Regions from separate parts of the Thalassotalea ganghwensis genome, predicted to be linked through region 3. Evidence: predicted binding sites of a transcription regulator. Region 3 holds the regulator's gene; each other region holds the start of a gene.
The links. The regulator FNR, encoded in region 3, switches genes on or off when oxygen is low (the NO sensors DNR and NnrR bind a similar motif). The targets are predictions, from matches to a motif close to TTGATCTAGATCAA.

Region 1 (11,010 bases), on a different contig from region 3:
GTATGGCATAGCTCTTAGGATGAAGATGACAGATCCCCATGAAAACCAAGGCTACATAACAAGATTACAATCAATTGACTTTATGCGTGGCCTTGTCATTGTCATCATGGCATTAGATCACGTGCGCGATTACGTTCATGCATCGACAATTAACCCGCTAGATCTAGATAGCACCACGGTTCCTTTATATTTAACAAGATGGATAACTCACTTATGTGCGCCTGTCTTTGTGCTACTCGCCGGTGTTTCAGCCGGGCTTATTGCTCGAAAAAAATCTAAACAACAATTAGCGCGCTTTCTAGTGACTCGTGGAATATGGCTAGTTTTTATTGAATTGACGGTGGTTTCGTTTGCATGGGATATGAATTGGTTTTCGCCAAACTTTCAAGTTGGTTTGCAAGTCATTTGGGCATTGGGCATGTCAATGATTGCCCTTGCTGCGCTTATTTGGTTACCTAAACCATTGATTTTACTTATAGCGTTAGCATTGATTTTTGGACACAACGCTTTTGATGGCACACTGCCGACCAACAATTGGATGCCGCCTAATTCGCCAATGCCCTTTTGGTGGTCTATTCATGTTTCAGGCAACGTTGAAATTTTTGGGCTAACTATTTATATGGCTTATCCTTTAATACCGTGGGTTGGCGTTATGGCGCTTGGCTATATGATAGCGCCTATCTTCGAGCTTGATGTGTCTCAACGCAAAAGAATATTGATGGCATTTGCACTTAGCTGCATTGCAGCATTTGCGATTCTTAGAGGTTTTAATATTTATGGCAATCCGACACAGTGGAGCGCTCAAGCTAATAGTCTGTTGTCATTATTAGCAATGTTAAATGTTGAAAAGTATCCCCCTTCGTTAGCTTACCTGCTAGCAACATTAGGTATAAGTTCACTGATTATGTATTTTGCAGAGTCGAGCCAATCGAAATTTCATCATTGGATGGTTAATTTCGGCAAGGTACCGTTTTTCTTTTACGTGGTGCACCTTTACGTGATCCACTTGGTTGCGATAGTTATCGGCAAGTTTCAAGGCAGTGATTTAAGCGTTATCACCGGCCCTTTTTGGCTTTACCCTGATACTCATGGCGTAAATTTGTTTTTTACCTACGTTATTTGGCTCGCAATCGTTATTCTGCTGTACTTTCCGTGTCGACAATTTGTATTAATAAAATCAACCAACAAAAAATGGTGGCTTAAATACCTTTAACGTGTTGTTATTTAAATATTTTGCTCTATCCTCTAACTGCATGTAATATACAAAAACTCCCTTTGACATTAATGGATTAATGCTTTGAAAAATAGGTACGTTTTATCATTATTGGCTATCGTTATTGTCATAGTTGTCACTTTCTACCTTTTTAGCCACAAAAGCGAAACCATAACAGCTGTCGGCACACAAGCTAAACTGCAAAATGCAGCATTAGCGCCAATTGACTCTTCAGAGCAACAATCCATTTCTGTACGGTCAAAAAATGATGCTCAGTCAAATGTCATAGCTAATGAAACCGATACTATCGAGAATGAGACAAAGCTAGCAGGTAGCTTTGTAGCCTGCGATATCCCAGATGAAATTGATGATGAACAAGAATCACTTAACAACATTCAAACGTATTTTAGCTCACTGCAAGACGCTACTACCCAAAAAGGTAGAAGATATTACGCATTATTCGCCGAGCCTGACGAAAACCAAACACGGTTAGATTTGCTTATCAACTATATTAACGATTTCTCAGCAGACCCGTTAACGGCTAAATACATAATTAACTATTGTGCCACTGGTGATGATCAGCGTTGCACCGACAGTTTAATCAGCGATTTAACCATGGTTGATAAAGAAAACGGGGCAATGTGGTTAAGCTCTATATCTTATTACGCTGCACAAGGAAATGACGAAAAGACAATGGTAAAAATTGCTAGACTTACGCAAACTTCATTGTTTAACGAGCGAATAGGAGAATCTGCTGTTACCTATGCTGAAGCACTAGAAGGCTCGATGGCAAGTAATTTTAGCCAAAATGCCATGCTCGGTTTAGCAAGCAGTGTGGTGTTACCATCCTTTGCAGCTATTCGGAATTGGTGTAATGATAATGTTTCCAATCCGGCTATTGCTGAAGCCTGCCTGACCCTAGGAAGAAACATAGCAACCCGCAGTAAAACCCTACTTTCTCAAGCTATCGGCTTGGTGCTACAAGAATCGATAGCTGAATTTCAAGCGAGTACTGATTTACATCAAGAATTAACGAAAAAACGGCAAGCACTGTTTTCACAACAAAACCAAGAAACCTTATTTCATTTTAATACAGCACTTATGCTCGATGAGAGCCTTACCAGAACTTATCTCTACAACCTTGACAACATAGGTGAGCTTGATTCTCAACAAAAAGGGCTTGAAGAACTAACGCAAGCTATACAACAAGATAAAAATTACCTTTGTAATTTACTCAGCAACTAACACCACTTTCAATTGGAATTTATTTGATCAGTAACGCCAGATCTAAAAAGCGAAACTCGCCAATAAAATACTGGTGCTTATTTTGAAAGTTGCTCGATTAAAAGTAGCGAGTTCTAACTCCTGTTCAGTGCAAACGCATTAATTAAGCACATTACTTGGCAAATCTTGCTATTGAGTGTTAGCTAACTTATTTAAATAGCTCGTATCGATATAATGCACTGTTGCCGATTGTGAACCATTCTCTAGTACCTTTTCTATCGCTGAGCCATCCTTGTTGGCTTTGTAAATATCATAAAAGCCATGCACATTTTGAGATGAAAACAACACCTTTTTGCCGTCAGGCGACCATGCTGGATCCCATTCTTCAACACGGTTCTTGGTAATGCGAGTTTGATTAGAGCCATCAATATCCATCACATAAACTTCTTGGTTACCATCTCGATTTGATAAATACGCGATTTGTGAGCCATCTGGTGAAATTTTTGGTGACATATTATTGCTATCATCATTGGTAAGCTGAATGACATTGCTACCATCAATATTGGCGATGCTGATCTGGCTCGGGCTCGATTGAGATTGAAACAATAATCGTCCGTCAGCTAGAAACTCTGGACTGCGACCCGCCAATTTTTTGATTTGACGTTGATTAGCACCATCGGCATCCATCAACCAAATCTCTTCTTGCCATTGGTTTTTTTCATCTTGGTATTCACGCGCAAAGGCAATGGTTTTGCCATCAGGTGACCAAGCAGGTGCGCTATCCCAAACGTGTTTTACGTTAGTTAAGCGACGAATGTTATTACCGTCGATATCAGCAGTATGTATCGACCAGGTTCTACGTTTATCGTATTTGCCGTAAAAGGCGATTTGCATGCCATTGGGAGAAACTGCAGGGTAACCATCACTCGCTTCCGTCTCGAGCACTTTTACACGTTGTTTGCCTTTTGCATCACTCAAATAAATGGCTTTAGTATTCCCCTCTTTAAAGCCATAAATAATTGAAAATGGTTGCTCCATTGTCTCAGGTGCAGCATGAGAAAACATTGAAATAAAAAAAATTGATGAACTCGCCAGAAAAACCTTTAATGGATAAGTCATTTTCGCTTGCATAAAAAGCTGTCCCTATTTATCAAAACCAGTGGTTAATAAATACAAGTTTATTGTTTACGGCACAAAAACATAGCAACTACAACGCAAAAAACAGGCCGTTTATCTCAATATCAGGTTGAGAAAAACGGCCTCTAAAGTTTATGATAGAAAATGTTTTTTTAACTTGAGGTTAGTGCAAATGAAATCACCAACCCCATATTTTAAGTGAAACTCGTCATGTTTGACGATGAAACGATAAAGCACCTGCTATGTTGTACCCTTAAAAGATCGCTATTCTTCTTTTTCAAGTAGTTCCATTAAACCAAGCAATGCGACATACAATACCGCGCCAACAGGCCAGATTATCCAAGTCATGCCCCATTCTGCTGTCCATAAGCTCCACCCCAAAAACACAGCCACCAACATCGGCCAGTAGAACGCAGCTAATTTTTCAGCACGTTTTTCTCGCTTACTTTTTTCTTTGTTGGCAGAATTATCGTTTAAAATATGGTTATAAGCGTCGTACCTCGCTGAGGCAGGTGAAACAATAAAAACACCCGCAGAAATTAACACCATCAACACTATCATCATCATTAATATTGCATCAGGTCGACCATTAAAAATGGCGGTTAACATTAATGGCAAAAAACTGGTAATAAACAAAAATATGCCAGCAGAAAGCCTCAAGTTATAGCTAGACCTATAACGTTCCAACTTTTCCTGGAAAACGCTATGTACACCGTAGGCCAATTCAAACGGCTGCTTATCAATTAACTCAACGTCTTTTTCATACTGATTAATTTTGATGAAAAAACTGACAGCAACAGCGATCAAAATGAGTATCCCAACAATCCCGCTCGCTGCTGCAATATCATTTGTCATACCCATACGTCCGGTCTCGGCCAAAGCAAAAAAGAAAAAAAGCGGGATAACAGAACATAGACACAATATCACCCCTTTCATGATGACATTAGACGCTTCAAGCTTACTTTCGACATAAGCATTCGCTTCCTCCAAGCTGACTTGGTGGAGCCGTGAATCCTGAGCGACGACATCCCTCTCTTTGTCAAAGCATTCGTTTTCGTCTTTCAATAAAAAGTCAGTAGACACTTCAAAAAGCTCTGCCAGCATAATAATTTTATTTAAATCTGGAATGCTGTTAGCGCTTTCCCACTTAGATACAGATTGCCTAGATACGTTAATTTTTTCTGCTAGTTCTTCCTGTGACCAGCCAAGTTGCTTTCTTAACTTGATTATTTTATCCGCTAATTTCATCAGTAATTATCCTTTGTTGGTAATGTGGTCATCACCATAGAAAAACAGGCTGTTGCGCACTACCAAGCTAGCTTGTTATTTTGTCAACTAGCGGTTGCAATTCACGTAAGTATTTGAAATTAAATATACTAAAAGTAATGTTTTTTATTAATTTTTTCAAAAAACTTCACCCTACCATGAGAAAAATAGCATTAGACAACTACTTCGAACAAGGTAGTTTTCGACTTTTAAAACAAAATTGCTAGTCAATTGTTGTTCAACTAACTGTGTCGTCAATAACATTTTTGCATGGAATTATGGTAACGAGTATGAAGAGCGATAGAATATTTGAAATCTCGAATAGCCAGCATTCAAACACGAATGATACCCATATGCCACCGACACTTTTATTAAGCAAAAAACTTACGATGCTAGTGACAGTGATAATCACATGCAATGCAATTGATTAGTAACGGACATAATACTTGAGAGCGTTTCATCTACCGATACTAGCCCCAAAAAGCCAAACTCATTTTTTGAGTGTAATCTCAAACATTTCGCGCAATCATAATTCTCCACAATAAACAAATTACACAATTATTTAATTTTTTAGAGTAAAGACTTTACTTTTATAGAGTGGTTACTCTATAATTCATTTTGTTCCCTTAGCGAACGCCTGTTGTAATAATTTTTTATATTCTGGCTTTCCCCAAAGCTATCATGCCGAAGACAATGTTTTCGGCTTTTTTTTGTCTTTTTCCTTTGTAAATCTTTCAATGACTCCTTCTTACCGCTTTTAATACTTTTGATTTAATTGCGCTCTTAACAAAAAATATCGACAAAATTTCTGTTGTAAACTTGATCTATATCAAACTATGTTTTAAAGTTTCAGTAATTTCTGAAACTTTAAAACATAGTGGAATTCACATATGATCATGTCATCAAAAGTTGAGGCGTTTGTTCTGCATTGTGGTGAAATGGGAAGTCGCTGGGGGTTTAACCGTACTGTAGGGCAAATGTATGGCCTACTTACCATCAGTGAACAAGCATTAACCGCCAACCAACTGTCTGAACTGCTTAATATCAGTCGTGGTAATGTGAGTATGGGGATCAAAGAGTTGCAGTCGTGGCGTTTGATTCAAGTGCAACATAAGCCTGGCGATAGAAAAGAATATTATTCCCCTGCTGGTTCAATTTGGGAAATGGCTAATCGCATTTTTGAAGAGCGTCGCAAACGAGAAATTGATCCAACGCTCAGTTTATTGCGTGACAACTTACTCAATGAACCCGCTAATCACGAAGAAGTTTACGCGCAAGATAAAATGCGTGAAATACATGACTTACTCGAAAGTATTACCTTTTTCGCGAGCGAGCTACAAACTATGAACCCAGATAAACTTAAAACCCTATTAAAACTAGGCTCAGGGGTAGGAAAAGTGCTTGATATGAAAGACAAGTTCTTAAAAAGCGGTAGTTAAACGACAACCTTAAGAGTCGTCACACTCCAACGACTCGAGATAACAATTTTTTAATCATTAGTGCTTTAAATAAAGCACTACGAGCCAACTTGTGCCCAATTTATGCACGAGTAAGGATTTACTATGCTAGATACAGAGCTCCTTTCCAGAATTCAATTTGCGGTAAACATTAGTTTTCATATCCTTTTTCCTACGATTACCATCGCACTGTGCTGGTTTTTAGTCTTCTTTAAAGTGCAATTTGACCGAACAGGAAATGCGGTGTGGATGCGCGCCTACCGCTTTTGGGTAAAAATATTTGCACTCAGTTTTGCCATTGGTGTAGTGAGTGGCATAACAATGTCATTTCAATTTGGTACCAATTGGCCAGGTTTTATGGAGAAAGTAGGCAATATTGCCGGACCTCTGCTTGGTTATGAAGTGCTCACCGCATTTTTCCTCGAAGCCACGTTTTTAGGGATAATGCTATTTGGTATTAAACGTGTACCCCCGAAGGTACACACGTTAGCCACCATTATTGTTGCCGTAGGCACCAGTTTGTCAGCTTTTTGGATACTATCACTAAATTCTTGGATGCAAACCCCTACAGGGTTTGAGCTAAGAGAAGGTATTGCCTACCCAACTGATTGGTTTGCGATAATTTTTAACCCATCTTTTGGTTATCGCTTAGCGCACATGCTTATCGCCTCAGGTTTAACGATAAGCTTTTTAATGGCTGGGATCAGCGCTTTTCGTTTACTACAAGGCGACGATAAGCGTGCACCAAAGCTTACCTTAAAAGTCGCATTGACTGCAGCGATGATATTAGCACCGCTTCAAGCCTTCGTTGGCGACTTGCACGGCCTAAACACTTTAGCACATCAACCTGCAAAAATTGCCGCGATGGAAGGTGTTTGGCACACCGAAAAAGGCGCACCATTGCTACTTTTTGCACTCCCCAATGAAGAAAGACAACAAAACGATTTTGCTTTTGGTATTCCTAAACTCGCCAGCTTAATTTTAACACATGAACTCAACGGAGAAATTAAAGGGCTAAGTGAATTTGAACACACCCCTCCCGTGGCTCCTGTATTCTTTAGTTTTAGAGTGATGGTCGCGACAGGTTTACTGATGATTATCGTTGCTTGGTACGGGCGCTATCGTTGGTATCAATTTGAAAAAAGCCAAGTAGCATTTCCCCGATCGCTACTGAAGTTGCTGGTCGCCATGAGTTTTTCTGGCTGGATAGCAACGCTGGCTGGCTGGTATGTCACCGAAATTGGTCGACAACCCTACTTAGTCAGTGGCGTATTATTGGTTAAGGATGCGGTAACCGATCTCCCCGCTGAAAATGTTGCCATGTCGTTGATACTCTATTTATTGGTTTATGCATTTTTGCTTATCGCCTACATTAGCACCTTATTTATTATGGCGATGCGAGCAGTAGAGATTGAGGAAATTCAACAACACGAACATCGATACTTCGCTAAAAATAAGCACATGCCATTTCAGCAGACGCTACACACGTCATCTACCCCTTCCACTGAGGAGCACGCTAATGTTTGAGCAAACAACACTCGCCGTTATTTTTGCTGGCCTGATGGCTCTGGCAACACTTCTCTATGCAATTCTCGATGGCTATGACTTGGGTGTCGGCATGCTAATGCCACTCAATAAACCCGAGGAGTGTGACACCATGATTGCGTCTATCGGTCCATTTTGGGACGCCAATGAGACATGGCTTGTGCTAGCCGTTGGCCTATTGCTTATTGCCTTCCCCACTGCTCATAGTGTGATCTTTAAAGCACTTTATTTACCAACGGTGATTATGTTGATCGGTCTAATTTTACGAGGTGTTGCCTTTGACTTTCGCGCTAAAGCTGCTTTTAACCACAAACCTACTTGGAATAAGGTCTTTAAGTTCGGATCTTTTATCGCCAGTTTAGCGCAAGGTTATATGCTCGGCCTGTATGTTATGGGTTTCGAACAAACACCTATCGCCATAGCATTTGCCATATTAAGTGCCATTGGTGTCAGTATTGCGTATAGTTTTATCGGTGCAACCTGGCTGATGATGAAAACAGAAGGTGAACTACAACAACGTGCAATCCGATACGCGCGGCGAACGTTATGGTTATGCTTATGCGGTATCATCGTTGTATCAGTCGCTAATATCACTATTGATAAGAGCATTTATCAACGTTGGCTTAGTTTGTCATTCAGTGGTGGGTTAATTCTTATCCCCATGATTGTTGCTGTTTTATTTATTATAGCGTGGCGAGCAGTCAATCAAATACAGCAGCAGCGACTAAAGAATGAGGCACTGCCATTTATCGCTTGCATTGGTATTTTTATGCTTACCTTTTTAGGTTTAGCGGTAAGCTTCTACCCTTATATCGTTCCAAATGAATTAACCATTTGGCAGGCTGTATCAGCTGCCGAATCATTAAATTTTCTTCTTTATGGGGCTATGGTGGTGATACCCGCCATTGTTGGCTATACCATTTTTTCTTACTGGGTTTTTTGGGGAAAGGTAGAAGATTTACGTTATTATTAGTGTCAAAAAGCGTCGCAAATCAGTGTCGACTAAATACGTTTAATTGAAAATACTCTATCTTAACAAATTTTGACTGGAGCTAAGACATGTTAGAAAATATTGCAAACAAAAAAGGCGATCACACGCACCATGTTAATGACAATCTTTAAGCACTTTTTTTGGCTCGGCTGTATTAGTTTTGGTGGGCCTGCTGCCCATATTGGCTATTTTAATCAAAAGTTTGTTAAGCAACTTAACTGGTTAAATCAGGAAGAATATGGCCATCTAGTTTCTTTAAGTCAGTTTTTACCAGGCCCAGGTTCCAGCCAGGTTGGTTTTGCTTTAGGTTATCGAAAAGGTGGAATTTGGGGTGCACTCACCGCCTTCACTGCTTTTACGCTACCTTCAATGCTGCTCATGATTATTTTAGCAACGATCAGCTATCAACTAATCGATAATCGCTATTTTTATGGCGTCACCCATGGTTTAAAGCTATTAGCGGTTATTGTCGTGTTTGATGCCGTATTATCAATGTATCAATCGTTTTGCAAAGAGAAGCTCACGCAATTATTAGCCTTATTATCCGCGGTTATTTTATTGTTTTTCTCGTCTTGGCAAATACAGCTCTTGCTTGTTTTGCTTGCTGGTGGGCTTGGCGCACTATTGCTAACCAATAAAAGTTTACACGCTACAAAGCAAGTAAAGATTTCGTATCTACCGTTAATGATATTTGTCGGGTTATTAGCGTGTTTGCCATGGCTAAAACCACTTTCAGCGCACTGGCAACTTGTCAGTAATTTTTATCAAGCAGGTAGTATGGTATTCGGCGGTGGACATGTTGTCCTGCCATTACTGCAAGAGCTTGTTGGCAATAACATGCCAACAGATACCTTCCTGACCGGCTATGCTGCCGCGCAGGCGGTGCCAGGACCTATGTTTACCCTCGCAACATTTTTGGGCTATCAATTGTTACCAAGCGCTCCGATTATTGGAGCAGTATTGGCCACTCTTGCGATATTTCTGCCCGGTTTTTTGCTCATGTTGGCTTTCCTAAAACATTGGCAAGGGCTTGCTGCAATGCCAAAGGTCGCTGGCGCAATGCAAGCCATAAACGCAACCGTGGTAGGTTTATTGATCAGTGCGTTATATCAGCCGGTATTTACCGCAGCGGTGATTGAAGCGAAAGATATGGCGGTTGTTTTAGTGGGCTTATACTTATTAAAGCAGTGGCAAACCCCAATCGTATATTTAGTTTTAGGGTTTGCTGTAACAGGAGTATTGTTAACAATTTAGCTTTGCTCTAGCTCAGGCTCTTGCTCTCCGGCTAACCATTGGCAAATATGCTGATTCGCAGTTTCGACGCCAGTTTTTTTCAAAGAAGAAAACTCTTGCACTTTGATATCGGCATTTAACGGCTTTAAAGCCTTTTTTACTTTCAGTACTTCGGCACTCGCTTTTCCTTGCGAAAGCTTGTCTGATTTTGTTAGCAGCACTAAAACCGGCAGTTCGCTATCAGCAGCCCATTCGATTAGATCTCGATCTAGATCTTTCAATGGATGGCGAATATCCATTAACACAACAAGTCCGTGCAAGCTCTCGCGTTTTTCTAGATATTCTCCTAGCGCACGTTGCCACTTTTGTTTCATTTCTAATGGCACCTTAGCAAAGCCATAGCCCGGTAAATCAATCAATCGCTGGTTTTCAGAAATTTCAAAAACATTGATTAATTGAGTACGGCCTGGCGTTTTACTCGTACGGGCTAAGCTTTTTTGGTTAGTTAGCGTATTTAACGCACTTGATTTACCGGCGTTAGAACGCCCAGCAAAAGCGACTTCAATGCCCGTATCTGATGGTAAACGTTTAATGTCTGGTGCACTTATAGTAAACGTTGCTTTGTTTAAATTAACCGCTGGTGTCGACAAGGTAAAATTCCTAATTAACCAATAATGCCGTCATTATATCTCTTTTTAATAAAAATGACTGGCTATCTCCTTACATTTTTTAATGATTTTTTACTCAAAGGCTATTAAACAATGAGCTATATCGTGTAAAATGCCGCGTTAACGACTAAAGTAATACTATTGTTTTTCATCAACAATACAAACAACCTTTGAAAACAGAGAGCAATCCATGAAAAAAGTCATCTATTCGTTCATCATTGGATTAAGTGCGCTAGCTCATGCCAATGCATTTGCTGGTGATGCAGAAGCAGGTAA
Region 2 (11,010 bases), on a different contig from region 3:
GCTCATCAAAAAAAATTGGTTGATCAAACCAATCAAGTTGAAGAAGAGCCTACTGCACTAGATATCGAAGGTTCTAACGACCAGTGTGAAGAAGCAAAAGCAAACGTACAAACGCTTAAAACCTATGATAAAATTCAATATCAAGATAGTAATGGTGACGTTAAGCTACTGACGGCTGTACAAAAACAACAGCAATTAGCCATCAGTGAAAAGCAGGTAGAGGTTTATTGTTCAGATAACTAACCTCTACCTTTAGTTATTATTTTTTGTTAAATACCAAGGTATTATTATCTACACTAACTGAGATCGTATCACCACTCGTAAACTCGTTAGATAAAATCCTTTGCGCTAACGGGTTTTCAAACGACTGTTGAATCGAACGTTTCAAAGGTCGAGCTCCAAATAATGGATCAAATCCAGCCTCAGCAATTAATGCTAATGCTTCGTCGCTTATTTCTATAGTAATGTCTCTATCAGCAAGTCGCTTAGCTAATTCTTTCAGTTGAATAGAAGCTATTTCAGCTATTTGCTCCGCTAACAGTGGATGAAATACGACGGTTTCGTCTATACGGTTGATAAACTCAGGCTTAAAGTGCTGTCCTACCTCGGCCATAACATTGGTTTTCATTTCTTGATAACGAGAATCATCACCGAAAGATTGAATAATATCGGAACCAATATTTGATGTCATAATGACGACGGTATTACGAAAGTCGACAGTGCGACCTTGACCGTCGGTTAATCGCCCATCATCTAATACTTGTAGTAAAATATTAAATACATCTGGGTGTGCTTTTTCAACTTCATCTAACAAGATGACCGAATAGGGTTTTCTTCTAACCGCTTCAGTTAAATATCCACCCTCTTCATAACCTACATATCCAGGAGGAGCACCGACCAATCTCGCTACTGAATGCTTCTCCATAAACTCTGACATATCAACACGAATTAATGCGTCTTCACTATCAAACAAGAAATGCGCTAATGCTTTAGTGAGTTCTGTTTTACCAACACCTGTTGGTCCCAAGAATAAGAAAGAGCCAATCGGCTGATTCGGATCTGCTAAGCCTGCTCTTGAACGGCGAATTGCATTAGCCACTGAAACAACGGCTTCTGATTGACCAATAACTCGCTCATGCAAATTATCCTCCATATTGAGCAATTTATTACACTCTTCTTCTAACATTTTAGATACAGGAATGCCGGTTGCCCTTGAAAGTACATCCGCTATTTCAACGTCTGTGACTTTATTGCGCAATAACGCCATTTCTTGCATTTCTGCTTGTGACGCTAAATCTAACTGTTTTTCAAGTTCAGGAATACGACTATATTGAAGCTCAGCCATTTTGTTAAGATCGCCAGCGCGACGAGCTGCATCTAGCTCAATTCTTGCTTGTTCCAAATCTGCTTTTATTGCTTGAGTACCATGTAGAGCTGCTTTTTCAGACGTCCACACTTCTTCTAGGTCTTGGTAGCGTTTTTCAAAGTCACTTAATTGTTCATTAATTAATGATAAACGTTTCAATGAACTATCATCACTTTCACCATCTAACGCTTTTTGCTCTAACTTTAACTGAATAATTTTTCTTTCTAATTTGTCCAGCTCTTCTGGTTTAGAATCCATTTGCAATCGAATACTAGAAGCCGCTTCATCAATTAAATCAATCGCTTTATCTGGAAGTTGTCTATCACTAATATAACGGTGAGACAGTGTCGCCGCTGCTACAATAGCCGGGTCAGTAATGTTGACATTATGATGCAGTTCATAACGCTCTTTCAAACCACGTAAGATAGCTATGGTATCTTCTACCGAAGGCTCATCAACTAATACTTTTTGGAAGCGACGCTCAAGCGCTGCATCTTTTTCAATATATTGACGATACTCATCTAACGTTGTAGCACCAACACAATGGAGCTCTCCTCGAGCTAGTGCTGGTTTGAGCATATTACCAGCGTCCATAGCGCCATCTGTTTTACCAGCACCAACCATAGTGTGAAGCTCGTCAATAAACAGAATCACTTGGCCCTCTTCTTTGGCAAGTTCGTTTAAAACCGCTTTGAGTCGCTCTTCAAACTCGCCACGATATTTAGCGCCAGCTACAAGCGCCCCCATATCTAAAGATAACACGCGTTTATTTTTGAGGCCTTCAGGCACCTCATGATCGACAATGCGCTGGGCCAAACCTTCAACAATTGCTGTTTTACCAACACCAGGTTGGCCGATTAGCACAGGGTTATTTTTAGTTCTTCTTTGAAGAACTTGAATAGTACGCCTGATTTCATCATCACGACCAATAACAGGATCAAGTTTACCCTCTTCAGCTCGTGCAGTAACATCAACCGTATATTTTTCTAAGGCCTGACGGACATCTTCTGCATTTTGATCATTGACTTTCTGACCACCGCGAACATGAGAAATAGCATCTTTTAAACGAGATTGCGTCGCCCCAAGCGATTTTAGGATTTGTCCTAACTTCCCTTTATCTTCAAGGGCAGCTAAGACAAAAATCTCAGATGAAATAAACTTATCACCTTCTTTTTGGGCATACTTGTCACATAAATTAAGTAAATTGCCGAGTGAGTTCGATAATTGAACCTCGCCACCAGTACCACTAACTTGAGCAAACGACTCAATTAATTGTTCTACTTGTGTTCTAAATGAATAAATATCTACACCAGCACTCTTGAGCAACGGAATTGTACTACCATTATTTTGATTGAGTAACGCCAACATTAAATGTGCTGGTTCTATGAACTGATGATCTTTGCCTAATGCAATCGATTGAGCATCAGAAATTGCAACTTGAAATGATTGTGTGAAACGATCTAAACGCATGGGTTATTTCTCCTACGGCCATGTTACTGGACTTACGACTAATCTCACATTAAATCTATGGGCTTTAAAAAATTTATCAAGTCAGCATCGATTAAAAACTTGATATCGATCAAGAATTTGTAAAAGTAATCAAAACAGTAGAACTAATCGCTATGCTAAGAAAGCTATGGTTTGATGCAAATAAGGGAAGCCATTCTGCCAGTGACTTGATCACGACGATAAGAATAATACCTTTGCTTATTTGAATCCGTACAATGATGACCATAAATAATTTTTTGTACGCCGCAAGTATTCAACATCGTGCTAGCAATACTCACAAGATCTGCAAACCATTTTCCTTCTGAACGAGGAGTAAATGCAGATGCTAGATCAGGCGATATTAATAAAAATGCTTCACGAACCTCCTCACCAACTTCAAACGCCTTGTTGCCAATACAGGGACCAAACCATGCAATGATTTCAATTGCAGGTGATTCGAACTTACTTAATGTTTCAGCGATAATACTCTTAGCGAGTGGTCGCCAGCCACCATGAATGACAGCGACTTCAGTCCCTCGTTGATTTGTTAATAAAATAGGTAAACAATCTGCCGTCAATACCGACAGCGCTATATTAGGAGTGCGTGTAACAGCAGCATCAGCAACAATCGCTTTCTCTGATACTTGAGTAATTTCAGCAACCGTATTGCCATGCACTTGGTCTAACCATTGGGCTTGCACCCCTTGTGGAAATAATGAAAGAAGCTGACGGCGATTAGCATTAACTTGGTTAGCATTATCTCCTACATGAACGCCTAAATTAAAGTGATGGTATGGAGGAATACTTGATAAAGATGAGAATGGTGATAATCGGGTGGTTTGAATTGCCTGCACGTTATTAACAGGCAATTTGATAGGATCTAAGGCTGATTTATCTATTGAAAGACTAGTAGTTAGTATGCTCATTTAACTTGGTGTCTTCTCGTAAAATGTCTGTCAGTTTTACCATATCCTCAGGAACTTCTGCATGCCATGTCATTTGCTCGCCAGTAATGGGATGAAACAATGACAACATCGCAGCATGCAGTGCTTGCCTTTTAAAGTTTTTTAATATTTCTCGAAGCTCTGGTGTCGCATTCTTAGGCGGTCGAGGACGGCCACCATAAACAGGGTCTCCAACCAAAGGATGGGTAATATGCGCCATATGAACACGAATTTGATGTGTTCGACCAGTTTCAAGCCTTAAACGCAAACGCGTGTGAAGTCTAAATTTTTCCATTACACGATAGTGGGTTACTGATGGTCGACCAGACATGGTGATCGCCATATGTGTTCGCTTCGTCGCATGTCGCCCTATCGGCTCATCTACGACTCCACCTGCTGTCATAACTCCACAGGCGATAGCTTCATACTCACGCGTTATTTCACGGGCTTGTAATGCTTCAACTAGGTTAGTTTGTGCGGCGATGGTTTTTGCAACCACCATTAATCCGGTCGTATCTTTATCTAAACGGTGTACAATGCCTGCTCTAGGAACAACACTGACTTGCGGACAATGGTGCAGTAATGCATTAAGAACTGTCCCATCGGGATTACCCGCACCTGGATGGACGACTAAACCCGCAGGCTTATTAATGACCAAAATATCTTCATCTTCATAAACGATATTCAATGGGATATTTTGTGGCTCAAACCTTTCTTCTGACTCCACTTCGGCAGCTATCACTATTTCTTCGCCACCATACATCTTTTCGCGAGCACGCGTCAATACTTCCCCATTAACGGATACTTTTCCAGCTAATATCCAATCTTTCAATCGAGATCGCGAATAATCTGGGAACATTTGCGCTATTGCTTGGTCGAAACGCATGCCTAAACATGAGTCAGGTACTGTATCTTGGTGTTGAATTTTTTCAGCCATTAAAATCTCTGTGAATTAGCACTGTGCATTGCAAGTTTGCTAGGTTAGAATGCTGTAATTATTTTACCCTTTTGTGCGGGCAATTACATTAAGTAAATAGTAATTACTGTTTATTAATTTATATAAATACAAGACTACGATAATGAGACCTATGGAAAAAATGACTCTTCGAACCCTATTTTTAACCGCAGTAATTCTACTGGCTGGTTGTTCTTCTTCAGAGAAAGCCGAAGTTGATGAAGTTCCCAATAAATCAGCACAAGCTCTTTTTAGTGACGCAAGAGAAGCTCTAGATAACGGTCTTTATCAAAAAGCGATCCAAGTGCTCTCAGCGATAGATTCTCGCTTTCCATACGGCCCGATCAGTCACCAAGTGCAATTAGACTTAATATATGCTTATTACAAAAGTGGTGACTCAGCTCAAGGTATTGCGCTAACAGATCGTTTCTTACGATTGAATCCAACTCATGTTAATGTCGATTATGTCTACTACATGCGTGCGTTAATTAACTTAGAAACTGAAGCAAACCTTTTTCAAGATTTAGCAGGAATTGACCGCTCTGATAGAGATGCTACGGCAGCGCGCGAAGCATTCAATGATTTTAAAACCATTATTACGCAGTACCCTGAGAGCAAGTACGCAGCAGATGCCAGAAAGCGTATGATGGAGATTAAATCTCGTTTAGCTAAATATGAATTGAAAGTAGCAAAATTCTACATGAAGCGAGATGCCTATGCTTCAGCTGCAAATCGCGGACGCTATATTATTGAGAATTTCTCAAGAAGTGCGGAAGTAGAACAAGCGTTAGAGATTATGATTGAAGCCTACGAAAAGATGGGGTTAACTGATTTACGAAATAATGCCATGCAAGTGCTTGCAGCAAATTACCCTTCAAATAACTTGGTGAAATAGATTTCACATTCATAAAAAAAGCGCTTCACGCGCTTTTTTTATTGCTAGCCTAAATAGCTTCGTTATCCTCTTCCCCCGTTCGGATACGAATTACTCGCTCGACATCGGTAACAAATATTTTTCCATCACCTATTTTCCCCGTTTTGGCTGTTTCGGTTATCGTTTCTAAACAACGCTCTACATCTTCATCTGAGATCACTATTTCAATTTTAGCTTTCGGTAAAAAGTCAACCATATATTCTGCGCCACGGTACAGCTCAGTATGCCCTTTTTGACGCCCAAAACCTTTAACCTCAGATACGGTCATCCCATTAACACCAATCTCGCCAAGCGCCTCGCGAACATCATCTAATTTGAAAGGTTTAATAATTGCTTCAATCTTCTTCATAGCTAGCCTGTATAACCAAATAGGTGGTGAATATTATAAACTAAGATTGTACACAATTGTTGTAATAAACGAAAAGCTGATTTTTAAATAAGAATAACTACAAGTGGATTAGAGTTTGGTACACTAACAACATTACTACTGCTACTAGTTATACTGTTAGAAATATGAGGTTGTTGATGGCGCGCCAACAAATTATTGAAGAAATGAGAGTACTTCCTACGATTGATGTTACATTCGAAGTAAAACGTCGTGTTGATTTTATAAAAAAAATGCTGCTTAATTCAGGACTAAATCATCTTATTTTAGGTATTAGCGGCGGCGTTGATTCTTCTACTTGTGGAAGATTGGCACAGCTAGCCGTTAATGAGTTAAACGAGCAATATGAAACGAACACTTACCGCTTTATTGCTGTACGTTTACCTTATTCTGTTCAAGCCGATGAAGACGACGCACAATTAGCGCTTTCCTTTATTGCGCCTTCTCACATCGTAACAACCAATATAGCCAGCGGTGTCGATGGCATTCATAATGAAACGTTAAATGCCTTAAGAAAAGAAAACCTCCTGAATGCTTCAGCCGCACAAATAGATTTCTCAAAGGGTAATGTTAAAGCTCGTGCTCGTATGGTCACTCAATATCATCTTGCCGGCATACTAGGTGGTTTAGTTATTGGAACTGACCATTCAGCCGAAAACATTACCGGTTTCTTTACCAAATGGGGAGACGGCGCATGTGATTTAGCGCCTTTGTTTGGTCTATCAAAAAGGCAGGTAAGGCAATTAGCGTCTCATTTAGGAGCCCCTGAAAAATTAATAACAAAAGCACCTACAGCTGATTTAGAAGAGCTTGAGCCAGGTAAAAAAGACGAAGATGCGCTAGGTTTAACTTACGACCAACTCGATGACTTTTTGGAAGGAAAACCTATTAACCCCGATGTCGAAAATCGACTTATTGCGATCTACGAGAGAACCGCGCACAAACGCGCGCCAATACCCACTATTTATGACCAGTAACGTTTTAAAGTTGCGTATTCAGCAAAAAGCGCTGAGAAAAATGCGTAAGTTAATTCGCAAACTCTAACGTTATCAACTATAACTTTTTACAGAATTATCACTAACCTCAAGGAAGAGGTATGAATATTAATGTAAAAGGATTTACTTTGATAGAAACCTTAGTTTCTGTCGCCATATTACTGGTGCTTCTCTTAATAGGAGTGCCTTCAATGAATGACTTTATCGTCAAATTGCGGGTTGATCGCGAGATCGGAGAGATATCAAGGCTATTATTACTCGCTCGTAATACAGCGTTAAACAACAACCATACGGTAACCTTGTGTCCGCTGCTAAATGGTAGATGCGATAATGATTGGAGCCGCGAACTTTCAGTTTTTACTGACCCTAACAATAATAAGCGTCTCGATATTACCGAGGGAGAGCAAATCATTAAAACTAAAGCAGCTATTAACACTGGTGATAAATTGCAATATGGCAGAACACGTATTGGTGTTTCATACGCCCCAAATGGACATTTAGCGGGTTGGGGGCAAAACGCAACGTTTAAATATTGCCCAAAAAACCACGCGAATAAATCGAGGGCAATTGTTGTTGCCATTACAGGCCGGATCTATAAGTCGATAGTAAATCCGCAAACAAACAGAGATGTCACACGCACTGGACATGATATTGTCTGTTACTAGTGGCTCCTCCTGTCTAGTTTAAATAAATATTGGCTGAAATCTTTAATAAATGTTATAACATCTAAAGGACTTGACTTCATAGGCATTAAGCATTTCTTATGTGTAAACGTCAACAGTTACAAAGAATAACAAACAGAACCTCTGGTTTTAGTTTATTAGAGCTCATGGTGAGTGTTTCATTAATTGGGATTTTATTAGCTGTCGGGATACCTGCACTTGGTGAATTCACCTTAAAGTCTCGAGTTGATAATGAAATATCTGAACTTCGACGATTGGTGTTAGCCGCGAGAAATACTGCTGTGAATACTGGGCAATTCGTTACATTATGTCCCCTTAGCGGAACCACATGTCAAATAAACAACTGGCAAAATCAGTTAAGTGTGTTTACAAATGCTGTTAATACTTTAGCCGACGCAAATACCTTTAATAACGCAACAGAGATATTAGTAAAAACGAAATCCGCCACCGCTGCGGGGGATGCCATTCAATCAACCCAAGGACAAATAGTATTTTCACCAACTGGTGGCTTAGCTTCTCCTGGCCCTGTAAGGTTAACTTATTGCCCTTCAGGTAGAACCGACCTATCCCGTGCTGTTATTATCAATATATCCGGCAGCTCTTTTGCGACTTCAGATATCGACGGGGATGGAGAAGATGAAGATAGAAACGGTAACGCAGTTGGCTGCATTTAACAAAGTATTAACTGTTATAAAATTTTGGCGCTACAGGGGTTAAAAGGTTTTCTTTTTGTGAAAATAGTAATAAACAAACTCAATTGCTAAGCGGTAAAAAGATACCAAGAAAACAGCCCCCACATAAAACCTAGCAAAACATAACTCACCATAAAAATACTAAAACGCCACATCACGTTATTAATGGTACATTGTATTATTGAATGGATTACCCTAAGAATCACAAAGCTCCAAGCCATCAATAGGTAACCTGTTGGCACGTACTGAACCAACACAACAGTAACAGATAACACATAAAAAAGGATAGGTTGTTCAAACAAGTGATTGTAGTTATCAGAAGCTCGAGAGTCCTTCAAACGAGCACTGCGAGTTTGTGACAGCGCAATGCTATCAGGTGATATCTTACAACGCTTCATTTCAGCAATTCGATGACAAAACATGCGAAAGCCTATGATGAATGTCCACAAAACTAAAACTGCAACAGGAGCCAATACCTTTTGACTTAAATCTATCATGACACTTATACCGTATATATTTGAGGGTTTTGTTTAGATTAGCTTCTTTTACTGCTGTCATATATGACATAAAATCATCTTTTTGTGCCATATGGTGACTACTCGAATGAATGTCGTATTTTTTGTTTATCAAGGGGCGGTTGCCCTAGATATTACTGGCCCCGCGGAAGTTTTTGATAATGTTGCAAAGCTATCTAAAAACGAAGGTTATAATATTCACTACGTCAGCGCCGCTGGTGGTTACATTACATTAAGCGCAAATATTTGCATAAAAACGACTGCCATTACTAATATGAAGTTCGAGCGAATTGATATGCTGCTTGTACCTGGTACCGATAACATTTCGGCGCTCCACTCCGTTTTATCTGACAAAAAACTAGCTTTGTTATTAAGAGCATCCTTTTCAAAATCAACTCGTATTTGCTCTATTTGTATTGGCTCATTTATTCTTGCTGAAATGGGTTTACTAAACAACTTAACCGCTGCTTGTCACTGGCAAGCCGCACCAATGCTAGCTCAACGTTACCCTAAAATAAACGTCGATAGTCATTCCATTTATGTAAAACAAGGTCAAATTTGGAGCTCTGCAGGAGGCTCTTCAGGTATCGACATGGCTTTAGCGATTGTTAAAGAAGATTTTGGTGAAAAAGTTGCCATGGATATTGCAAAACAACTTGTGGTTTATGCTCACAGACCGGGAGGTCAACAACAGTTTAGCGCACTTTTATCTAAGCAACTTGGAGCAATCAATAAATTGACGGCCGTTGTTGACTGGATGGTAGAAAATTTAAAGGATATTCATAGTATTGAGCAAGTCGCTGAGCACTGGCATATGAGTCTACGTAACTTTCATCGGCTATTTGTAAAAGAAGTCAAAGAAACTCCCGCTCAATTTCTTGAAAAACTAAGAATAGAAAAAGCCATGGTCTTATTGCAAAATAAGCAAAATCGACTCAAAGTTATTGCTTTGTATTGCGGTTTTAAATCTGAGCAACGTTTGATTAACGTATTCAAACGTTACTATGGGATAAGCCCAACAGAGTATCGACATCATCATTTTATAAATGAATATTGAACGCCTCGCTAGTTTAGTAGCTAGTTATCAACCGCGAAACAGATCTTTGCACTGAAGCCTTGGTTTAAAGCGCTAGTAACATCGATAGTGCCATGAAGTATATGCGTTACGTAATTATAAACAACGATCATTCCCAACCCTAAGTGTTTTGCTCTACCCTTGGTGGTAAAAAAAGGATCAAAAAGTTTCTTAAGTGTTTCCTTATCCATGCCTGCTCCATTATCACTATAATCTATTGTTAATTGCTTTTTTTCATCCAAATTTACCTTAATTGTAATAGTTCCAGAAGAGCTTTCTAAACCGTGATCTATTGAGTTCATTATCAAGTTAATAAACACTTGCGTTAGAGTATTGGCATAACTTGTAACGATTAGTTCCGTGGGGATCTCCAAAATCACCTTGATATCTTTGTTTTTTAACAGAGGGTTAATTGATAATAACAACGTTTCAACTAGCTGTTGTACGTCAAAGCTACTTTTTGTCTCTTCTGATTTATCGACGGCGATCTTTTTAAAATTATTGACTAAATTGCTTGCTCGCTTTAAATTTTGATTGAGTAACCGCAGGCTGTTAATCGAAGTAGATTCAAACCCCCTAAACTCTTGCTTAGTCAATTTCTGAACTTTAATTTTATCAAAAATATTTTTGCTCTCGGATTCCAGAACTGATGCTGAGGTAATCGCGACTCCAAGCGGTGTATTTAGCTCATGAGCTACACCAGAAACGAGCCTACCTAACGAAGCAATCTTAGCAGATTCGACAAGTTGAGATTGAGCATCTTGCAGCTTTTGATGTGCCCTAGCGTTTTCAATAGCGTTAGCTGTATAAGTGGCTAAAGTTTTGAGCATATCAACGTGAACATGGGTATAGCTACCCAATTGATTACTTTGCACCGTCATTACGCCTAGTACTCCAGTTTTGGTAAACATAGGTACATAGATAAAAGATTTTGGGGCTTGTGAGTCTATTCCTTCCCTCTCAACATGATATTCTTTA
Region 3 (11,010 bases):
TAACGCGTAATCGCAGCCACAAGGACGAACAAGGTAACCCGATCCCGTTATACTCTGCTGAAGATATTGCTAAGGCGAAATCAGAAGTTGCCGGTAAAACTGAAATGGATGCCTTGATTGCATACTTGCAGTCACTTGGGCATGCGCTGAAATAATATGGATTACGGTACATTAAGAGGCTTAATTGCCCTAATAATTTTCGCACTATTTATCATCATTGTGGTGTGGTCGTATAGCAAAAAACGTAAAGCCTCGTTTGACGAAGCGGCCAATTCAATTTTTGAAGAAGACCACAAAGAAGAGACTAACAAACAGGAGACTAATAATAATGTCTAGCTTCTGGAGTATTTGGATTACCGTTCTTACACTTGGCACGTTATTAGGTTGTTACCTACTACTACGCTGGTGCTTAAAGAACTTTACTGATGTCGAAGAAGGTGAGTCAATGGGACACTCGTTTGACGGCATTGAAGAGTTAAACAACCCGCTTCCTAAGTGGTGGAGCACGTTTTTCTTACTTACGATTGTTTGGGGTGTAGGTTATCTAATCGTCTACCCTGGTTTAGGTAACTGGGCTGGTTTATTCGGCTGGAAAAGCTCAAACCAAGGCATCGTTAGCATAGAAGAGTCAAAAGCTAAAACCCAAGAGGGTCTTGATAAAGGTTTGATCGTTCAGTATGACCGAGAAGTAAAAGCAGCTGATGAACGATACGGCCCTGTATTTGAAGCGTTGGCCAAACGTGACATTAAAGACTTGGCAACAGCAGGCGATGACGAAGCAGTGCAAGCACGTAAAATTGGTCAACGACTATTTTTACAAAACTGTGCTCAATGTCATGGCTCTGATGCACGCGGTACAACTGGATTCCCCAACCTTACCGACAGCGACTGGTTATATGGTGGAACGCCAGCTGATATCAAGCATAGCTTAATGGCTGGTCGTAAAGCACAAGGTATGATTGGCTGGGAAACCATGTTAGGCGGTGAACAAGGTGTTAAAGACGTAGCTGCCTATGTGATCAGCCTTAGCGGACGTGAAGCAAAAGAAGGTAACGCTGAACAAGGCAAAGAAAAGTTTGCCATGTGTGCTGGCTGTCACGGTAGTGAAGGTCAAGGCAGTTTAGCAATGGGCTTACCATTAGGTGCACCAAACCTTAGCGATGATGTTTGGTTATACGGTGGCTCAGAACGTGTTATTCAAGAATCTATTCGAAATGGCCGCGCGGGTGTAATGCCAGCTTGGAATGACATTTTAGGTGAGAAGAAAATACACGTGATTAGTGCCTACGTTTATAGTTTATCTCAGCAATAATAATGCTGGTATTAAAAAAGCCTTAAACAATTGTTTAAGGCTTTTTTTAACTCAACATTTTCAACAATTATTCTTTGTCATAATCAACAGAAATAATCCGATCGCCTGCTTTATTTAAAATAACAATTTCTCCTAAACAAACCGCGATAATCGATTTATCCTGTTTAAACTCATCAGGTATAATGACTCGCCCATTCGAGTTTTTAGGGTAATTTTTTACTTCAGACTGCAACTCAATGCAGTTATCGTTATAGTAAATAATCGTCACCGTCGTAAGGTCGTTGTTATTCATATGGCAGCAAAAGCCTTTTAGTTACTCTGTTCTTCCCCTTATAACTATGGCTTGTATTCCCCTATTTGCAAATTTTTAATAGAGCACATTTATTTGCGATATTGAACTATGATCTAGAATAAAAAAATGTCAGAAAATAGTAATTAGCATAGGAATTACCCATTGAAAAAAAGTATAATACTGCCAAATTATTTAATAACGAAAGCTTAATGAAAACGTCTTGGTACAAAGAGCCTTGGGCATGGCTAGTATTTTTATTGCCTTTTACCGCTGTCGTAGCTGGCATTGCTACTCTTATTATTGCTAACACAAACCCAGATGACTTGGTTGTTGGTGATTATTATAAAAAAGGTAAAGCGATTAATTTAGAGCTTGATAAAATTAAACTTGCTCAAAAGCTAGGCATGAAGTTTGACCTCAAATTTAGCGATGAGCAATTGGTGATAAAACCAACAGGCATAGAAAAAGAATTTCCATTGTTAAATGTAAATTTTTATCACCCAACGCTTGCAGAAAAAGACTTTTATGTTGCGTTAACCGCCGATGGCAATGGCCACTTTAGACAAACAATTGACCATGATATAAAAGGAAAATGGCGCGTTACCATATCTTCATTTGAAGATACTTGGAAAATTCAAAATACCATTACGCTTCCGCAAACAGAATTTATCGAGATAATCCCCAAGCCAATAGAAGCTAACTAATGTCAAGCAGTTGTTTTCATTGTGGTGAACCAATTCCTCAAGGTATCACCCTAACCACTTTGATTAAAAATAAAGCCGAACACATGTGTTGTGTCGGCTGTCAGGCTATAGCTGAAACCATCGTCAATAGTGGCCTAGAAGAGTATTATCAATTTAGAACGGAGAAAGCTCCTAAAGGCGAACAATTGATCCCCGCAGAATTGGCGAAGAAAAAATTGCTTGACGACGATAGCCTGCAAAGCGAATTTACTTTTAATCACGGTACTCAAAAAGAAGCTATCCTAACCATTGAAGGTATAAATTGTGCTGCTTGTGCTTGGTTAATTGAAATGCAAACAGCCAAAATACCTGGGATTATTGCTATCAGCGTCAATGCCACCACACAGCGAGCTACTGTTAAATGGGATTCCCAACAAGTAAAACTGAGTGAAATACTCATTGCCATTAATGATATTGGCTATCAAGCAACGCCATTTAAAGCAAATGATATAGAAAAGAACAACAATGCTCGAGCTAAAGTGTTTATAAAGCGCTTGGGAATTTCTGGCATCTTAATGATGCAAGTGATGATGATTGCGATCGGAATGTATTTTGGTGCTTTCTCAGACATGTCAGATAGCATAAAAGTGTATTTACGTTGGACGAGTTTAATGCTGACCTTTCCAATCGTCACCTATGGTGCCTACCCTTTTTATAAAGGTGCCATTAATGCGCTAAAAATAAAGCGATTGTCAATGGATGTGCCCGTATCAATCGCAATTAGTTTAGCCTTTACCGCCAGTGCATGGGCAACAATTAATCAAACAGGTGAAGTGTATTTTGAATCGGTTTCGATGTTTACGTTTCTCTTACTCGTTGGCAAGTTTTTAGAATTTAGAGCGCGAAGTCGCGCTGCAGAAGTATCAGCAAACTTATTAAAACTAATGCCATTAACGGCAACAAAGCTAACAGAAAATCAAGAGATTATCGTTGCAGCTAAACACTTAACGCCAAACGATATTGTTTTAGTTAAACCAGGCGAAACAGTACCTGCTGATGGCATCATTGTGCACGGCCAGAGCCAATTAAATGAGTCAATGCTTTCTGGCGAACAAACCCCATTAACTAAAACGATGAATGATGAAGTATTTGCTGGCACCATAAATACTGATGGCAATATTACGATAAAGGTAAAGCACGATAATCAACATTCATTTTTAAGCCAATTAATCCGCTTAAGTGAATCTTCTCAAGCACATAAACCTAAGCTTGCTATGTTGTCAGACAAAATAGCCCAGTATTTTGTTGCCTTAATTTTGGTATGTGCTGTGGCTACAGCGATTTACTGGCAGCAACATATGCCAGAAGAAGCTTTTTGGATTACCTTATCCGTACTCGTTGCCACCTGCCCTTGTGCTCTGTCACTCGCCACCCCTACGGCATTAACGTGTGCGACGACAAGGCTCAACAAAGAAGGTATTATGATAAAATCTGGCCATGTGCTTGAAACTATGCCTTCGGTAGATTGTATCGCATTTGATAAGACCGGCACATTGACGTCAGGTCAAGTTCAAATAAGCGCTATTAATATTTTAGAGCCATCCTATTCGAAAGAAGATTTACTCGCCCTTAGCGCTGCCTTGGAAAGTTATTCGGAACACCCAATAGCAAGTGCATTTAAACAGTTTAGAAATTTCCAAGTCAACGCAGAAGACGTCCAAATTATCAGCGGAAGCGGTATTAAAGGGGTTATTGATGGCCATCAATATGCTATCGGTAGGTCGTCTTGGCTTTCTGAATCAAAAGAAGATACTGAGCAGGCTCGATGTGTGTTAGCAAAAAATGGAAAACTACTCGCTTCATTTAGTTTTATCGACCAAATACGCGATGACGCAAAAGCTTTGGTAGACAGCCTTAAGAAGAAACATGTTAAAACAATTATGCTCTCAGGGGATAACCTAGCGGGTTGTCAAACGGTGCAAGACGCGCTAACACTTGATCATATCTATGCATCTTGTTCTGCAGAAGACAAGATGAAAAAACTAAAGCACTATCAACAGAAATTCACAGTCGCGATGCTCGGTGACGGTGTGAATGATTCACCAGTTTTTGGCGCAGCCCACATTTCGGTTGCAATGGGTGGAGGCACCGATGTTGCAAAATCAGGGGCAGACGTTATTTTGTTGAATAACCGCTTGTCCTCTATGAAGACCTTATTTAATATTTCAGTTAAAACAAAACGAGTGATTAAACAAAATTACGCTTGGGCGATGGGTTATAATGCCATCGTACTTCCATTAGCGGTAAGTGGTCATATAACGCCATACATGGCTGTTGTTGGTATGTCTTTGAGCTCTATACTTGTTATTACTAATTCACTTCGGTTGCTAAAAAGAGGCTCAAAATGAGTATTATTTATGTATTAATACCTATCGCGATAATTTTAACAGCGTTAGGAATTTACCTCTTTTTTTGGGCCGTAAAAACTGACCAATTTGACGACTTAGAAAAACAAGGATTAAGCATTTTGTTTGAAGAGGACAAACAAAATAAACCACCTAAATCCAATAGTCAGGAACAAGACATTCCGCAGGCAGAAACCAATTCTGACTCAGTGAGTAAAAATGCCCTAAATAAAGAATAACAAAGGAGCTAAATTTAACTTGTCGTCAAACTCCCCCCTTCTATCGCCACTAGTTTTCAATAGGATCCCCTAATGGAGATGAACTTTTTCGCTGGCTTGGTTGTTGGTTTGCTCGGCGCTGGTCATTGCATCGCAATGTGTGGCGGTATTTCATCGATGTTAACGGCTGCTTTGCCCAATGACCAAGGCATTAGCACAAAGAAGTTCTTCTATACACTCTACTACAACATTGGCCGAATTATTAGCTATAGCCTCATTGGTTTTATCGCTGGTTTTACTGGTTCACTTGCTGCAAAAAACCTTGGCGTTCCGTTAAATATAATGAGGTTTATATCGGGTATCTTCTTAATACTTTTAGGGCTATATATCGGTCGCTGGTACAGTGGATTAGTTCAAGTTGAGAAAGTTGGACAAATATTATGGAAATTCCTTTCACCACTCAATAAGAAGTTTCTTCCAGTCGATTCATTAGCCAAAGCATTTGGATTAGGTGCACTCTGGGGCTGGTTACCGTGCGGGCTAGTTTACTCAACACTTACCTGGTCAGTCGCATCAGCGGATCCTTGGCAAGGCGCGCTAATTATGATGGGGTTTGGCATTGGAACTTTACCTGCGCTGCTTAGTGTTTCTGTCGGTTTTTTATCATTCAGGCAACTCATCTCTCATACGCTATTTCGTCAAGTAATGGCGATTACATTGATCATTTATGGAATTATTACGTTAAAGATTGCATCTGGCATAATGTTCTAATAACATCTCCATATACCAGTGTAACAATCTTCTTAGAGTTTATGATGCAAAACCGTCAATGTTCAGGCCAGCAACACATTCATTGCCAAAATTGTAGTATTAGTGAGCTATGCCTGCCTTTTACTCTCAATGATCAAGAACTTGAAAAGCTTGATCAAATCATTGACCGCAAGCGTCCTATTCATAAAGGCGAACAATTGTTTCGTGACGGAGAGAAGATGCAATCATTATTCGCTATCCGTTCAGGTACCTTTAAAACATTTACTGTTGATGAGCATGGTGAAGAACAAATCACCGGTTTTCATTTGGCTGGAGATTTGCTCGGTTTCGATGCAATCGCAGCTGAAAAGCACCCTAGTTTTGCAAAAGCATTAGAAACATCTATGGTGTGTGAAATTCCTTACGATACCCTTGACGCGTTATCAAACTCTGTGCCTAAATTGAAAAAGCAAATTCTGAGAATGATGAGCACGGAAATTAAGGCTGATCAAGAAATGCTGACCTTGCTAAATCGTAAAAATGCAGAACAACGTTTGGCAACCTTTCTTTCATCGCTCAGCATGAGGTTCCATGCACGAGGTCTATCGCAAACAGAATTTAGATTAACGATGACACGCAGTGATATCGGTAACTATATTGGTTTAACCGTAGAAACGATTAGCCGACTATTAAATCGTTTTCACAAAAGCCAATTAATCGAAGTTGAAGGTAAATTTATTCGTATCCTTGATATAGAAAAATTGAAAGAGGTTGCCGCACTTTAGCGGCAATATTCACGCTCAGAAACGCTCCACAAACTTTATCCCTATAGTAGCAAGTTCTTGCGTACTATTTTTCAGTTACATATCAATAATAAATCAACAACTAATATCTTGATTTAAAACAATGATCAGCAATTCTTTGCTGCATGATCATTGAACAACTACACTTATATCATTAGTATAAAAACTCACTATATGATTCAGGTAATGCTAGAGGCACGAAATGGAAAAGTATAAAAAGATTTTAGCCGTCATCGATCCAACCACTGAGCATCAAAAAGCGCTTGAACGAGCGGTAGAGTTAGCTAATAAAACGGGTGCAACCATTACCGCATTTATGTGCATTTATGATTTTTCCTACGAAATGACGACTATGTTATCGAGTGACGAGCGAGAAGCAATGCGTCAAACGGTTATCAAGGACAGGGAACTTTGGTTACAAGAAAAAATCACCTCATTACCAAAAAATTCTCTAACTATCGATTTTAAAGTCGTTTGGCATAATCGCCCGTTTGAACCGATTATTGAGCAGGTATTAACCCAAGGCTTTGACATCGTACTTAAAGGCACACATGAACACCATAAGTTAAAGTCGGTCATTTTCACCCCTACTGATTGGCATTTAATTAGAAAATGTCCATCTCCTGTATTACTGGTTAAAGAGCATAGTTGGCCGAAAGGAGGTAACATTTTAGCCGCTGTTCATGTTGGTAGCGATGAAAAAGAACACCAAGCGTTAAACAATAAAATTACTGAAGAGGCGATTAACCTTTCAAAAATAATCGACGCGAATGTCCATTTAGTGAACTCATTTCCTGGCACGCCCGTTAATATTGCCATAGAAATTCCTGAATTTAATGCTGGGGAATATAATGAATCGATGCTTAATCACCACAAAGTTGCGATGGCCAATCATGCACAAAAATTTGGTGTAGACAGCACTCATACACACGTAGAAGAAGGTCTTCCTGAAGAGGTTATTCAGCATCAAGCTGAAAAATTAGATGCTGAACTCGTCATACTCGGTACCATTGGTAGAACTGGCATTTCAGCCGCATTAATAGGTAATACCGCCGAGCATGTTATCGATAACCTAAATTGTGATGTTTTAGCATTGAAGCCTGAAGGTTATGTTTCACCAATGGCGCAATAGTTAATAATTAACATCAAATCTGTACCGCGGGCTGTTAGCAAACATTATCTGCTACACAGCCCCTAATAACACATCAAACTAGTCGTTTAGCGTTAGACTCTCTTATAAATAACTTACCTCTAAAATAAATAAGCGATATAATATGTCGCCATTTTTAATCAAATAAGTTCAGCGATTATCATATAGCTGTGTAATAAACGTAAACTAGGTAGTTAAAGTAAAATGAATCAAGTCGATAACCGCAAAGAAGTTTTTGAAATGAATAAGTTACAAAAAAGACTTCGAAGTAAAGTTGGTAAGGCTATTGCTGATTATCATATGATCGAAGATGGTGATGTCGTGATGGCCGCTATTAGTGGCGGTAAAGATTCCTTTGCTATGCTCGATATTCTATTAAGCCTTCAAAAATCTGCACCAATAAACTTTAAGGTTGTAGCCGTAAATCTCGATCAGAAGCAACCGGGCTTTCCAGCCGATGTCTTACCTAATTACTTTGAAAGCTTAAATATTCCGTATTATATCGTTGATAAAGATACATATTCAGTCGTTAAAGCTAAAGTACCAGAAGGGAAAACAACCTGCGGTTTATGTTCTCGTTTAAGGCGAGGAACACTGTATTCGTTTGCTGAAGAGATCGGAGCCACGAAAATAGCACTGGGTCATCATATGGACGATATCGTTGAAACACTCTTTCTTAATATGTTTTTTGGTGCAAAACTTAAAGCAATGCCCCCCAAACTTAGAGCAGATGATTTACGAAATACCGTTATTAGACCATTATCCTACTGTCGTGAAAAAGATCTAGTCGAATTTGCCCAATTACGAGAATACCCAATCATTCCTTGTAACCTTTGTGGTTCACAGGAAAACCTCCAAAGACAACATATTAAAAGTATGCTTAATCAATGGGATAAAACAAATCCTGGCCGCGTCGAAAATGTTTTTAAATCGATAAAGAATGTCAGTCCAAGTCAATTAGCAGATACGGAGCTGTTTGATTTTGCAAACTTGCCGATAGATCGCAGTAAACCAAGAGAAGCTTATGACTTTTCAAAAGAGACCGTATCCTCAACCAATATCGATGAGTCACTCATTATTAATGTCTCTAACCTATAGCACGATGATTTTTTAAGATAAGGTAGCAGCATACTTAATTAAAAAGCGCCATTGTTAACTATACAGTAAAACCTATGTACATTCGCGAGTAAGTGATAGGCTTTATCAGTAGAGCTTTTGCAAGGCATTATTTACGTACACACTGTGTATATACGGTGTGTACGTTTTTAAAAGTAATCTTATTTAACTATCTATCTAATAATTTATATCGGCTATTTACATTATAGGATTGGGTTTCGTCATTTCTGCTCATATGTAAAAATTGGAAGGTCTGCTATGAGACTAATAGCAGACGGTCGAGTGTTATGCCTGACGGTGAAGTATGTGCCGGCACCATTGATAGTTACTTCGGCTATACGCCCATAGCGGACCTAACAAATTACCTAGTTGAGTCTGTTCGAACGGCAAATATAATGAGAAAGAGGCCAGTTGAATATTCGAGAATCAATCAAAAATGAAATCAACAGCTCTGCTCCCCGCAGGTCCAAAGAGTTGGTTACAATACCTATACAGATAAAAAGGTATTGCAGAATCGCAACGTTCCTCTTAAGAAACAAGATCAAATGGTACTGATTTATGCTCATTTTACGCTAACAATACCGCTACTTTTCTATGAGTTGCACTAGGCTCTGATAAATCGAGCTAGCAAATTTTTCTTATTCGCACAATAATTAAGTACAGTAATCAATTTCACTGAAGAAATGCCGTTAGAACTGCTTCTATAAAGGCTCATAAGTGAAAAACAATTATTAGGCAAGGTATCAACGACATCTTCGTATGACTGGGAGAACAAGATTGTCATTCTATTCACGGTCTCTTTTATTTTTCACTATATGGTGTTGGCATGTCTGTGCTTATTCGACGGAAAATATTAAAAGCAACTTATTTGAGCTAGGCGAATTGAACTTTCAGCTTGTCGCGGAGGATGCTGATGTGCCCTCCTGTTGCACCGCAATGGTCCAAGATAAGTCCGGGTTTATCTGGCTGGGTAGTCAGGAAGGCTTGTATCGATTTGATGGCTACGACTTAAAAAAATACTTACATGAGCCAAATCAGGCAGATTCCATAGCGGGTAATTTTATCTACAGTCTGTGGAGCGCAGCAGATGGAAAAATCTGGGTTGGTACTATAGACAACGGTGTTTCGGTGTATCGGCCTGAAACAGACAACTTTGCTCACTTCCAAAAATCTCATCAATCAGGAGAAGGATTACCTAATAACGAAATTCGCACTTTAGTTGGGGATAACCAAGGTAGCATCTACGTTGGAACAAACAAGGGGCTCAGTCATATTAACATCTTAACTGGAGAGATCACCAATTTTGAAAATATTGAAGGTTGCACGAGTGTTTATCAACAAAAGCAAATAAGGGCTCTGGCTTATGACGACGAAGGACATCTTTGGATGGGTACGACATCAGGACTTTGCCGAATCGTTTTGCCTGAAACCCTGGATAATCGTATTGCTTCGGACGAGCCAGCTTCGCTATTTGGCGATGAGCACAATGATTTCAACGAGCAAACCGTATATCGCCTGTTTAAAGCCAAAGACAATAGAATGTGGGTTGGTACACGCCGTAACGGAGCTGCAAGCATCAATATCAGTACCGGAGATGTGTTACGTATCGGTCATACTGAAAACTCAAAGAAAACGCTCAGTCATGGCTGGGTCTTCGCTATAACACAACCCAATGACAAAGAAATCTGGCTCGGTACTTTCGGTGGTGGCATTACTGTTGTAGATGCTCATCGTGGAATTGTATTGCGACATATTCGTCATGACTCCTCCGACAAATACAGTATTAGTTCCGACTATATCGGCGCCCTATTAACGGATAAGTCCGGGTTAATTTGGGTGGGGACATGGGTCAATGGATTAAGCTTTTACAATACTAAAAATGCCGCATTTCGCACCTTAAGACACAGTCCCTATAAACCGATGTCACTTAGTCATTCAGATATTAGTGCCATCATAGAACTCAATAATGGTGACATATGGCTGGGGAACCGAAGCACTGGTATTGATATATTGAAATCAGGAAAAGGGGTCGTCAAAGGGATACGGCCCGATAGTGAAAACAGCTTAAGACTTCCAGATGGATTTATTAGGGTATTACTGCAAGCGTACGATGATGCAGTGTGGATTGGCACTTTTAATGCAGGACTTTACCGTTACACAATGTCTGAAACGCAATTGGCGAATTTTTCGATTGATAACGATGTTGCCAATATTCAAGTTACGGCACTTTATGAGACGCCAGATAAACATTTATGGGTGGGAACAAATTACAACATTGCCC

Region 1: a site for FNR is predicted at 5,660-5,673, ahead of ACSLUH_RS04110 (GbsR/MarR family transcriptional regulator). Genes of this name have one in related genera too.
Region 2: a site for FNR is predicted at 2,936-2,949, ahead of clpB (ATP-dependent chaperone ClpB). Genes of this name have one in related genera too.

What each region holds. Positions count from the first base shown of each region.
Region 1 is NZ_JBQRUM010000003.1:120,860-131,869, reverse strand. It holds gene ACSLUH_RS04130 (acetyltransferase domain-containing protein) at 26-1,213, shown strand; gene ACSLUH_RS04125 (hypothetical protein) at 1,298-2,458, shown strand; gene ACSLUH_RS04120 (TolB family protein) at 2,627-3,568, opposite strand; gene ACSLUH_RS04115 (helix-turn-helix domain-containing protein) at 3,839-4,822, opposite strand; gene ACSLUH_RS04110 (GbsR/MarR family transcriptional regulator) at 5,731-6,279, shown strand; gene ACSLUH_RS04105 (cytochrome ubiquinol oxidase subunit I) at 6,403-7,824, shown strand; gene ACSLUH_RS04100 (cytochrome d ubiquinol oxidase subunit II) at 7,817-8,815, shown strand; gene chrA (chromate efflux transporter) at 8,945-10,087, shown strand; gene yihA (ribosome biogenesis GTP-binding protein YihA/YsxC) at 10,084-10,716, opposite strand; gene ACSLUH_RS04085 (c-type cytochrome) at 10,925-11,010, shown strand, end outside.
Region 2 is NZ_JBQRUM010000019.1:79,474-90,483, reverse strand. It holds gene ACSLUH_RS16700 (DUF4124 domain-containing protein) at 1-243, shown strand, start outside; gene clpB (ATP-dependent chaperone ClpB) at 260-2,836, opposite strand; gene pgeF (peptidoglycan editing factor PgeF) at 3,001-3,780, opposite strand; gene rluD (23S rRNA pseudouridine(1911/1915/1917) synthase RluD) at 3,761-4,735, opposite strand; gene bamD (outer membrane protein assembly factor BamD) at 4,887-5,648, shown strand; gene glnB (nitrogen regulatory protein P-II) at 5,698-6,036, opposite strand; gene nadE (NAD(+) synthase) at 6,213-7,049, shown strand; gene ACSLUH_RS16665 (GspH/FimT family pseudopilin) at 7,169-7,732, shown strand; gene ACSLUH_RS16660 (GspH/FimT family pseudopilin) at 7,831-8,424, shown strand; gene ACSLUH_RS16655 (MAPEG family protein) at 8,511-8,939, opposite strand; gene ACSLUH_RS16650 (GlxA family transcriptional regulator) at 9,046-10,014, shown strand; gene ACSLUH_RS16645 (two-component regulator propeller domain-containing protein) at 10,035-11,010, opposite strand, start outside.
Region 3 is NZ_JBQRUM010000004.1:198,923-209,932, forward strand. It holds gene ccoO (cytochrome-c oxidase, cbb3-type subunit II) at 1-155, shown strand, start outside; gene ACSLUH_RS05985 (cbb3-type cytochrome oxidase subunit 3) at 157-336, shown strand; gene ccoP (cytochrome-c oxidase, cbb3-type subunit III) at 329-1,312, shown strand; gene ACSLUH_RS05995 (TIGR02922 family protein) at 1,380-1,604, opposite strand; gene ACSLUH_RS06000 (FixH family protein) at 1,814-2,308, shown strand; gene ACSLUH_RS06005 (heavy metal translocating P-type ATPase) at 2,308-4,695, shown strand; gene ccoS (cbb3-type cytochrome oxidase assembly protein CcoS) at 4,692-4,931, shown strand; gene ACSLUH_RS06015 (sulfite exporter TauE/SafE family protein) at 5,004-5,681, shown strand; gene ACSLUH_RS06020 (fumarate/nitrate reduction transcriptional regulator Fnr) at 5,726-6,445, shown strand; gene uspE (universal stress protein UspE) at 6,666-7,595, shown strand; gene ttcA (tRNA 2-thiocytidine(32) synthetase TtcA) at 7,818-8,711, shown strand; gene ACSLUH_RS06035 (ligand-binding sensor domain-containing protein) at 9,666-11,010, shown strand, end outside.